Regions from separate parts of the Pseudomonas sp. NPDC086581 genome, predicted to be linked through region 1. Evidence: predicted binding sites of a transcription regulator. Region 1 holds the regulator's gene; the other holds the start of a gene.
The links. The regulator FliA, encoded in region 1, starts transcription of late flagellar genes. The targets are predictions, from matches to a motif close to CTAAAGTTTNNNNNNNNNNNGCCGNTAA.
Positions count from the first base shown of each region.

Region 2: the regulator FliA is predicted to act here: its motif matches at 1,057-1,084, upstream of ACIPK7_RS11990 (methyl-accepting chemotaxis protein).

Region 1 is NZ_JBIVBR010000003.1:167,427-171,914, reverse strand. Features, by position in the region: gene flhA (flagellar biosynthesis protein FlhA) at 1-188, shown strand, start outside; gene flhF (flagellar biosynthesis protein FlhF) at 204-1,514, shown strand; gene fleN (flagellar synthesis regulator FleN) at 1,679-2,506, shown strand; gene fliA (RNA polymerase sigma factor FliA) at 2,503-3,252, shown strand; gene ACIPK7_RS08315 (chemotaxis response regulator CheY) at 3,450-3,824, shown strand; gene ACIPK7_RS08310 (protein phosphatase CheZ) at 3,843-4,488, shown strand, end outside.
Region 2 is NZ_JBIVBR010000005.1:59,610-64,097, reverse strand. Features, by position in the region: gene ACIPK7_RS11995 (methyl-accepting chemotaxis protein) at 1-848, shown strand, start outside; gene ACIPK7_RS11990 (methyl-accepting chemotaxis protein) at 1,291-3,180, shown strand; gene ACIPK7_RS11985 (helicase HerA-like domain-containing protein) at 3,396-4,488, opposite strand, start outside.

The DNA of each region.
Region 1 (4,488 bases):
CGATGGTTGAAGCGGCGCAGCGTCAGGAGATGCTCGGCAAGCCGGCGATTCTGCTGGTGGCAGGTCCCATCCGCGCGATGATGTCGCGATTCGCCCGGATGGCGGTTCCCACCATGAATGTGCTGGCTTACCAGGAAATCCCCGACAACAAACAAGTCACGATTGTCGCCACTGTTGGGCAGAATTGACCGAGGTCCCAGACCATGCAGGTAAAACGCTTCTTCGCCGCTGATATGCGTCAGGCCATGAAACTGGTCCGTGACGAGCTGGGCCCGGACGCTTCGATCATCGGCAATCGCCGTGTCGCCGGCGGCGTAGAGCTGACCGCGGCGCTGGATTACCAGGCACCGGTGGCAGCCAGCAAGCCGAACCCGGCGCTGGAAGCCGAGCTGCGCAAGACCCAGGCGAAGATCGCCCAGGCCAAGGCTGACCTGTCGGCTCCGAGCCGCGCCAGCGATAGCGTGCGCGGCGACCGTCAAATGTACGGCACCGAGAAGCCGCGCCGCAGCGCCGTCGAGACTCTGGCCGCCGCCATGGACGCACCGGTCGCCCCGGCGCCGGCCGCTGCCGGCCAGCAGGCGCTGGAAGCCATGCGCTTCGAGCTCAACGGCCTGCGTGAACTGATCGAAGTGCAGTTGGGCTCCATCGCCTGGAACCAGCTGCAGAACCAACGTCCGAAACAAGCCGGCCTGTGGCGTCGCCTGCAGCGCATGGGGTTGCCGGCTGACCTGTCGCGCAACCTGCTGGAGCGCGTGGCGTCCATCGCTGACCCGAAGCAGGCCTGGCGCATGCTGCTGGCGCACCTGGCGCGCTCGATCAATACCCCGGAAATCGACCTGCTGGAGCAGGGCGGCGTAGTCGCTCTGGTCGGTCCGGCCGGCATGGGCAAGACCACCACCCTGGCCAAACTGGCGGCCCGCTACGTATTGAAGTACGGCGCGCAGAGCATCGCCCTGGTGTCCATGGACAGCTTCCGCATCGGTGCGCAGGAACAGATCAAGACCCTGGGCCGCATCCTCAACGTGCCGGTGACCCTGGTCGATCCGGGCCAGTCCCTGATCCAGGCCATGGCGCCGCTGGCGCGCAAGCGCCTGGTGCTGATCGATACCGCAGGCCTGCCCGCCAACGATCCGGCGCTGCGCATGCAGCTCGAAGCGCTGTCGTCGCTGAGCCTGAACGTGAAGAACTACCTCGTGCTGGCCGCGACCAGCCAGAGCCAGGTGCTCAAATCCGCTTGGCAGAACTATCGTTCCTGTGGGCTGGCCGGGTGCATCCTGACCAAGCTGGACGAAGCGGGAAGCCTCGGCGAAGCTCTGGCTCTGGCTATCAGCCAGCATCTACCGGTAGCCTATCTGGCTGACGGGCCGAAGATCCCGGACGACCTGCATGTGGCACGCGCGCACCAGCTGGTCAGCCGCGCAGTGAGCCTGCAGTCGCCCGAAGAGCCTTGCGAGGATGCCATGGCGGACATGTTCGCCGGCCTTTACCAACAGCCGGTGCGTCGCGCCAGCTGAAGATTGTGAGCCCCGGGTGGGGCGTGGGGTGGCCGGTTGAGCCGCCCAAGCGATGCGGATGCTCTGCAAGACGATCCGCGAGCGCCGGAGGCGGTAGAGCACTGCAGCCGGATTAGCCGAAACGCCAGAAGCGTGACGGTCGAACGACGAGACAAGGTATTGATATGGGTATGCATCCCGTTCAGGTAATCGCAGTCACCGGCGGCAAGGGTGGCGTGGGCAAGACCAACGTGTCGGTGAACCTGTCGCTGGCGCTGGCCGATCTCGGCCGCCGCGTCATGCTGCTGGACGCCGACCTGGGCCTGGCCAACGTCGACGTGCTGCTGGGACTGTCGCCCAAGCGCACACTGGCCGACGTCATCGAAGGTGAATGCGACCTGCGTGACGTGATTCTCCAGGGGCCTGGCGGCATTCGCATCGTCCCGGCGGCCTCAGGCACCCAGAGCATGGTGCACCTCACGCCGATGCAGCACGCCGGTCTGATCCAGGCGTTCAGCGACATCAGCGACAACATCGACGTGCTGGTGGTGGACACCGCCGCCGGCATCGGCGACTCGGTGGTGAGCTTCGTCCGTGCCGCCCAGGAAGTGCTGCTGGTCGTTTGTGATGAACCCACGTCGATCACCGATGCCTACGCTTTGATCAAGCTGCTCAACCGCGACTACGGCATGACCCGTTTCCGCGTGCTGGCGAACATGGCCCACAGCCCCCAGGAAGGCCGCAACCTGTTCGCCAAGCTGACCAAGGTCACCGACCGTTTCCTCGACGTGGCGCTGCAGTACGTCGGCGCCATTCCCTACGACGAGTCGGTGCGCAAGGCCGTGCAGAAGCAGCGTTCGGTGTATGAGGCGTTCCCGCGCAGCAAGGCTTCCCTGGCCTTCCGTGCGGTGGCGCAGAAGGTCGACAGCTGGCCGCTGCCGGCCAACCCAAGAGGGCACCTGGAGTTCTTCGTCGAGCGCCTGGTGCAACATCCCACGGGTTCGGCCGTATGACCGCGGCCTCCGGAGCGCGTATGTACAGCAAGGCACAGGCGCACAACTCCCAGGAACTGCTGATCCAGAAACACGCCCCGCTGGTGAAGCGCATTGCCTACCACCTGCTCGGCCGCCTGCCGGCCAGCGTGCAGGTGGAGGACCTGATGCAGGCCGGCATGATCGGCCTGCTGGAGGCGGCGAAGAAATACGACCAGGGCAAGGGCGCGAGCTTCGAAACCTACGCCGGCATCCGCATCCGCGGCGCCATGCTCGACGAGGTGCGCAAGGGCGACTGGGCCCCGCGTTCGGTCCACCGCAACACCCGCATGGTCAGCGACGCGATCCGCGCTGTCGAAGCGCGCACCGGACGAGACGCTAAAGATCAGGAGGTTGCTGCCGAACTCAATATGAGCCTCGAAGATTATTACGGCATCCTCAGCGACACCCAGGGCAGCCGTCTGTACAGCTTCGATGACATGTTGCAGGACGGTGACCAGGGCGGCGGCTTTGCCGAAGATGCCTCGCACCACGACAACGAGCCGTCCCATGGGCTGGAAGACGAGCGTTTCCAGGCGGCCCTGGCCGACGCCATCACCAAGCTGCCCGAGCGCGAGCGACTGGTGCTGGCCCTGTACTACGACGAGGAGCTCAACCTCAAGGAGATCGGCGAAGTGCTGGGCGTCAGCGAATCCCGTGTCAGCCAGCTGCACAGCCAGTGCGCCGCGCGCCTGCGGTCGCGACTGGCGGAGTGGCGCGCTCGCTGAGCATCGGGTAGTTTCGCGTCGGCTGCTTCTGAGAGGCAGTGCTGAAGGGATTTTCCTTAGGCAAGTTATAGGCTTACGAATTTTGGGGTGACGTTCCTTTGACGCGCCCATAGCTAAGAGCGCACGACGCTCGATGAATTGACGGCACGCCCGCCAGGGCGCGTTTGGTATCGATGGAGGCAGGTTTGGACAAGAACATGAAAATTCTCATCGTGGACGACTTTTCCACGATGAGGCGCATCATCAAGAACCTCCTGCGGGATCTGGGGTTCACCAACACCGCAGAAGCCGACGACGGCACCACTGCGCTGCCGATGCTGCACAGCGGCAACTTCGACTTCCTCGTCACCGACTGGAACATGCCCGGCATGACCGGCATCGATCTGCTGCGCGCGGTCCGCGCCGACGAGCGCCTGAAGCACCTGCCGGTACTGATGGTCACCGCCGAAGCCAAGCGAGACCAGATCATCGAAGCGGCCCAGGCCGGGGTCAACGGCTATGTGGTCAAGCCTTTCACCGCTCAGGTGTTGAAAGAAAAGATCGAGAAGATTTTCGAGCGGGTCGGCAGCTGAAGCTGACAAGAGGGCGTCATGGATTTCAACGAATCCGCGGGTGACTTCGAGTCGACCCTGAAAAAACACGCGCGCGAATTGGTCGAGTGCCTTGAGCGCGGCGACGTTCAGACTGCGGTGCAGCTGATCTCCGAGCTCAACCAGGCACGTGACCGCGGCCTCTACCAGGAGGTCGGCAAGCTCACCCGCGAGCTGCACAACGCCATCGTCAACTTCCAGATCGACCCCAGCTCTCCGCGCGCCCAGGAAGTCTCGCAGATTGCCGACGCCACTGATCGCCTGTCCTATGTGGTGACGATGACCGAGAAAGCGGCCAATCGGACCATGGACCTGGTGGAAGAGTGCACCCCGGTGGTCATGCACATCGAGACCCAGGCCAAGGAGCTGCAGGAAGACTGGTCGCGTTTCATGCGTCGCGAGCTGGGCCCCGAGGCCTTCCGTGACCTGGCCAAGCGTGTCGAGCAGTTCCTCTACATCAGCGCTCAGGACAGCCGCAAGCTCTCCGCGCACCTGAACGACATCCTGCTCGCGCAGGACTTCCAGGACCTCACCGGGCAAGTGATCAAGCGCGTCACCAAGCTGGTGACCGAGGTCGAGTCAAACCTGGTGAAGCTTGTCTGGATGGCGGGGCAGGTCGATCGCTACGCCGGCATCGAGCATGACC
Region 2 (4,488 bases), on a different contig from region 1:
ATGAGTCGATCCGCGAGGTGGCTTCCACCGCACGCAACCTGCATGACGTGTCGCAACTGGTGGTGAATGCCTCCAACTCGTCCATGAGCAACTCCGACGAGCAGGCCAACCGTACCAATAGCGTGGCCGCGGCGATCAACGAACTGGGCGCTGCCGCCCAGGAAATCGCCCGCAACGCAGCCGATGCCTCGCACCACGCCACCGATGCTTCGCATCAGGCCGGCGACGGCCGCCAGGTGGTCGAACAGACCATCAGCGCAATGAACCTGCTCTCCGACAAGATCAGTTCCGCCTGCGCCAATATCGAAGCGCTGAACAGCCGCACGGTGAACATCGGGCAGATTCTGGAGGTGATCAAGGGCATCTCCGAGCAGACCAACCTGCTCGCGCTGAACGCCGCCATCGAAGCCGCCCGCGCCGGTGAGGCCGGCCGTGGCTTCGCCGTGGTGGCGGACGAGGTGCGCAACCTTGCCCACCGCGCCCAGGAATCGGCGCAGCAGATCCAGAAGATGATCGAAGAACTACAGATCGGCGCCCGCGAAGCCGTGGACACCATGACCGAGAGCCAGCGCTACAGCCTGGAAAGCGTGGAGATCGCCAACCGCGCCGGCGAGCGCCTGGCCAGCGTCACCCACCGCATCGGCGAGATCGACTCGATGAACCAGTCGGTCGCTACCGCCACCGAGGAGCAGACCGCCGTGGTCGACTCGCTGAACATGGACATCACCGAGATCAACACCCTGAACCAGGAAGGCGTGGAAAACCTCCAGGCCACCCTGCGCGCCTGCGCCGACCTGGAGAATCAGGCTGGGCGCCTGCGTCATCTGGTGGACAGCTTCCGCATCTGATTCCTGCGGACACGAAAAAGGCGCCTTCGGGCGCCTTTTTCATTGGTTGCTGGCTGGTTACGACACGTCATCGCTCCTACACCCGATCGTCATCGCCTCCCGTCGTCATCCACGCCCGCATGGCACCGGTGAATCCCGTTCTGAACGGCTACCTGTATCACCGCTGAAACACCCGCCGCAGGGGTACTCCTACCGTTCGTCCGACTCCCTCAAGCTTCCCTCGGATACGCCGAAATCAAGGGTGAAGGCCTTTGATACCAACCAACAAACCGGCCTGTCATCACCGCCGGCACAAGGGAGTTCCGGCCACGCCCGCACGGCTATCCGCCGCGCCGGCGCCGTCCGTTTCACACCACGGGGACGGACGTTCTGCGGCGACACCGGATCTGTCGCCCGGACCAACGCCGTTCAGGCATCCCACTACCTCCGGACTCGACGCAGCATGATCAAGAGCCTGAAATTCAGCCATAAGATCCTCCTGGCCGCTTCTCTTGTTGTTTTCTCGGCATTCGCCCTCTTCACCCTCTACAACGATTACCTGCAGCGCAACGCGATCCGCGAGGACCTAGAGAACTACCTGCGGGAGATGGGTGATGTCACCGCCAGCAACATCCAGAACTGGCTGAGCGGCCGGCTGCTGCTCATCGAAAGCACCGCCCAGACTCTTGCCCGCGACAGCGCTCCCGAACACCTGGCGGACCTGCTGGAGCAGGACACCCTGCGCAAGACCTTCAACTTCACCTACCTGGGCCAGGAAGACGGCACTTTCACCATGCGCCCCAACAGCGCCATGCCTGACGGTTACGACCCGCGCACCCGCCCCTGGTACAAGGATGCCGTCGCGGCAGGCGGCACCACGCTGACCGAGCCCTACATCGACGCCGCCACCCAGCAGTTGATCATGACTGTGGCTACTCCGGCCCGCGCAGGCGGCAAGACCCTCGGTGTGGTTGGTGGCGACCTGGGGCTGCAGACCCTGGTACAGATCATCAACTCGCTGGACTTCAGCGGCATGGGCTACGCCTTCCTGGTCAGCGGCGACGGCAAGATCCTTGTGCACCCGGACAAGAACCAGATCATGAAGACGCTGGCGGACATCTACCCGCAGAACACGCCGAAGATCGGCAGCGGCTTCAGCGAGGCCGAACTCAACGGCCACGAACGCATCCTCAGCTTCACCCAGGTGAAGGGCCTGCCGTCGGTGAACTGGTACATCGGTCTGTCCATCGACAAGGACGCGGCGTACTCCATGCTGAGCAAATTCCGCGCCTCGGCTATCATCGCTGCCGCGATTGCCATCGTCGCTATCCTGCTCCTGCTGGGCATGCTGATCCGCGTACTGATGCAGCCGCTGACCACCATGGGCCGCGCCATGCAGGACATCGCCCAGGGCGAAGGCGACCTGACCAAGCGCCTGAAGGTCGCCAGCAACGACGAGTTCGGCGTGCTGGGCAATGCCTTCAACCGCTTCGTCGAACGCATCCACGAATCCATCCGCGAAGTGGCCTCTACTGCGCGCCAGTTGCATGACGTCTCGCAACTGGTGGTGAATGCCTCCAACTCCTCCATGAGCAACTCCGACGAGCAGGCCAACCGTACCAACAGCGTGGCCGCGGCGATCAATCAACTGGGCGCCGCCGCCCAAGAGATCGCGCGCAACGCCGCCGATGCCTCGCACCACGCCACCGATGCCTCGCATCAGGCCGGCGACGGCCGCCAAGTGGTCGAGCAGACCATCAGCGCAATGAACCAGCTCTCCGACAAGATCAGCTCCGCCTGCGCCAACATCGAAGCACTGAACAGCCGCACGGTGAACATCGGGCAGATTCTGGAGGTGATCAAGGGCATCTCCGAGCAGACCAACCTGCTGGCCCTGAACGCCGCCATCGAAGCCGCCCGCGCCGGTGAAGCCGGCCGTGGCTTCGCCGTGGTGGCGGACGAGGTACGCAACCTGGCCCACCGCGCCCAGGAATCGGCGCAGCAGATCCAGAAGATGATCGAAGAACTGCAGATCGGCGCCCGCGAAGCCGTGGACACCATGACCGAGAGCCAGCGCTACAGCCTGGAAAGCGTGGAAATCGCCAACCGCGCCGGCGAGCGCCTGGCCAGCGTCACCCACCGCATCGGCGAGATCGACTCGATGAACCAGTCGGTGGCCACTGCAACCGAGGAACAGACCGCCGTGGTCGACTCGCTGAACATGGACATCACCGAGATCAACACCCTCAACCAGGAAGGTGTGGAAAACCTCCAGGCCACCCTGCGCGCCTGCGCCGACCTGGAGAACCAGGCTGGGCGCCTGCGTCATCTGGTGGACAGCTTCCGCATCTGATTCCTGCGGACACGAAAAAGGCGCCTTCGGGCGCCTTTTTTGTTCGCGAGCAGGCTCGCTCCTACAGGGAACCGCAGCATTTCGTAGGACCGAGGGGGACGCCTAGTCCTTGCTCGCGAACCGCTTCACACAGAGTCCACCGCCAACAGGGAGGACGAAGGGCGCATAACCTGGAACGGGTTATCCGCCATGGGTGCTCTACACGCCCCAGGCTTTCACCGCCGCTTGCTACCGCCCAGCAGCGCGCCCATCAACCCGCGCACCAGTTGCCGGCCGATCTGGTTGGCCGCCTGGCGCACCACCGTCTTGCTGACCTGGCTGGCCAGTGAACCCAGAATCTCACCGGCCATGTCACCAAAATCGGTGCCGCTGCCCTTCTCTTCCTTCCGCTCGGTCGGTGCCATCTTGTTATCGGCGCGGCCGGTCAGTTTCTCGTAGGCGGACTCGCGGTCGATCGGCTGATCGTAGCGACCGGCCAGTGGCGAACGGCGGATGACGTCGGCGCGCTCGGCATCGGTCAGCGGGCCGATACGCGACTGCGGCGGCGCCACAGCCACGCGCTGCACCATCGCGGGCGTGCCCTTCTCTTCCAGAGTGCCCACCAGCGCTTCGCCGATACCCAGCTCGGTGAGCACGTTCAAGGTGTCGAAAGCCGGGTTGGGCCGGAAACCGTCGGCCACGGCGCGCAGGGACTTCTGTTCCTTGGCGGTGAATGCGCGCAGGCCGTGCTGGATGCGCAGGCCCAGTTGCGCCAGCACGTCGTCAGGCAGGTCGCCGGGCGACTGGGTAACGAAGTAGACGCCCACGCCCTTGGAGCGAATCAGCCGCACCACCTGTTCCAGGCGATCCTGCAGGGCCTTGGGCGTGCCGTTGAACAGCAGGTGCGCCTCGTCGAAGAACAGCGCGAGGATGGGCTTGTCCGCGTCGCCGCGCTCGGGCAATTGCTCGAACAGTTCGGCCAGCAGCCAGAGCAGGAAAGTGGCATAGACCTTGGGCGCGTCATGCACCAGCTTGCTGGCGTCCAGCAGGTGGATGCGGCCACGGCCGTCAGGCTCGGGACGCAGCAGGTCCTCCAGTTGCAGCGCAGGCTCGCCGAAGAACTCCTCGGCGCCCTGCTGTTCCAGCAGTGCCAGGCGCCGCAGTAGTGCCTGGGACGAGGCGCCGGTGAACAACGCACGGTCTTCGCCGAGGATGTCCGGGTTTTCCTTGAAGTGGTTGAGCAGCGCCTTGAGGTCTTTCAGGTCGAGCAGCAGCAGGCCTTCGCGGTCAGCCACCTTGAACGCGGCAAACAGCGCCGCCTGCTGGCTC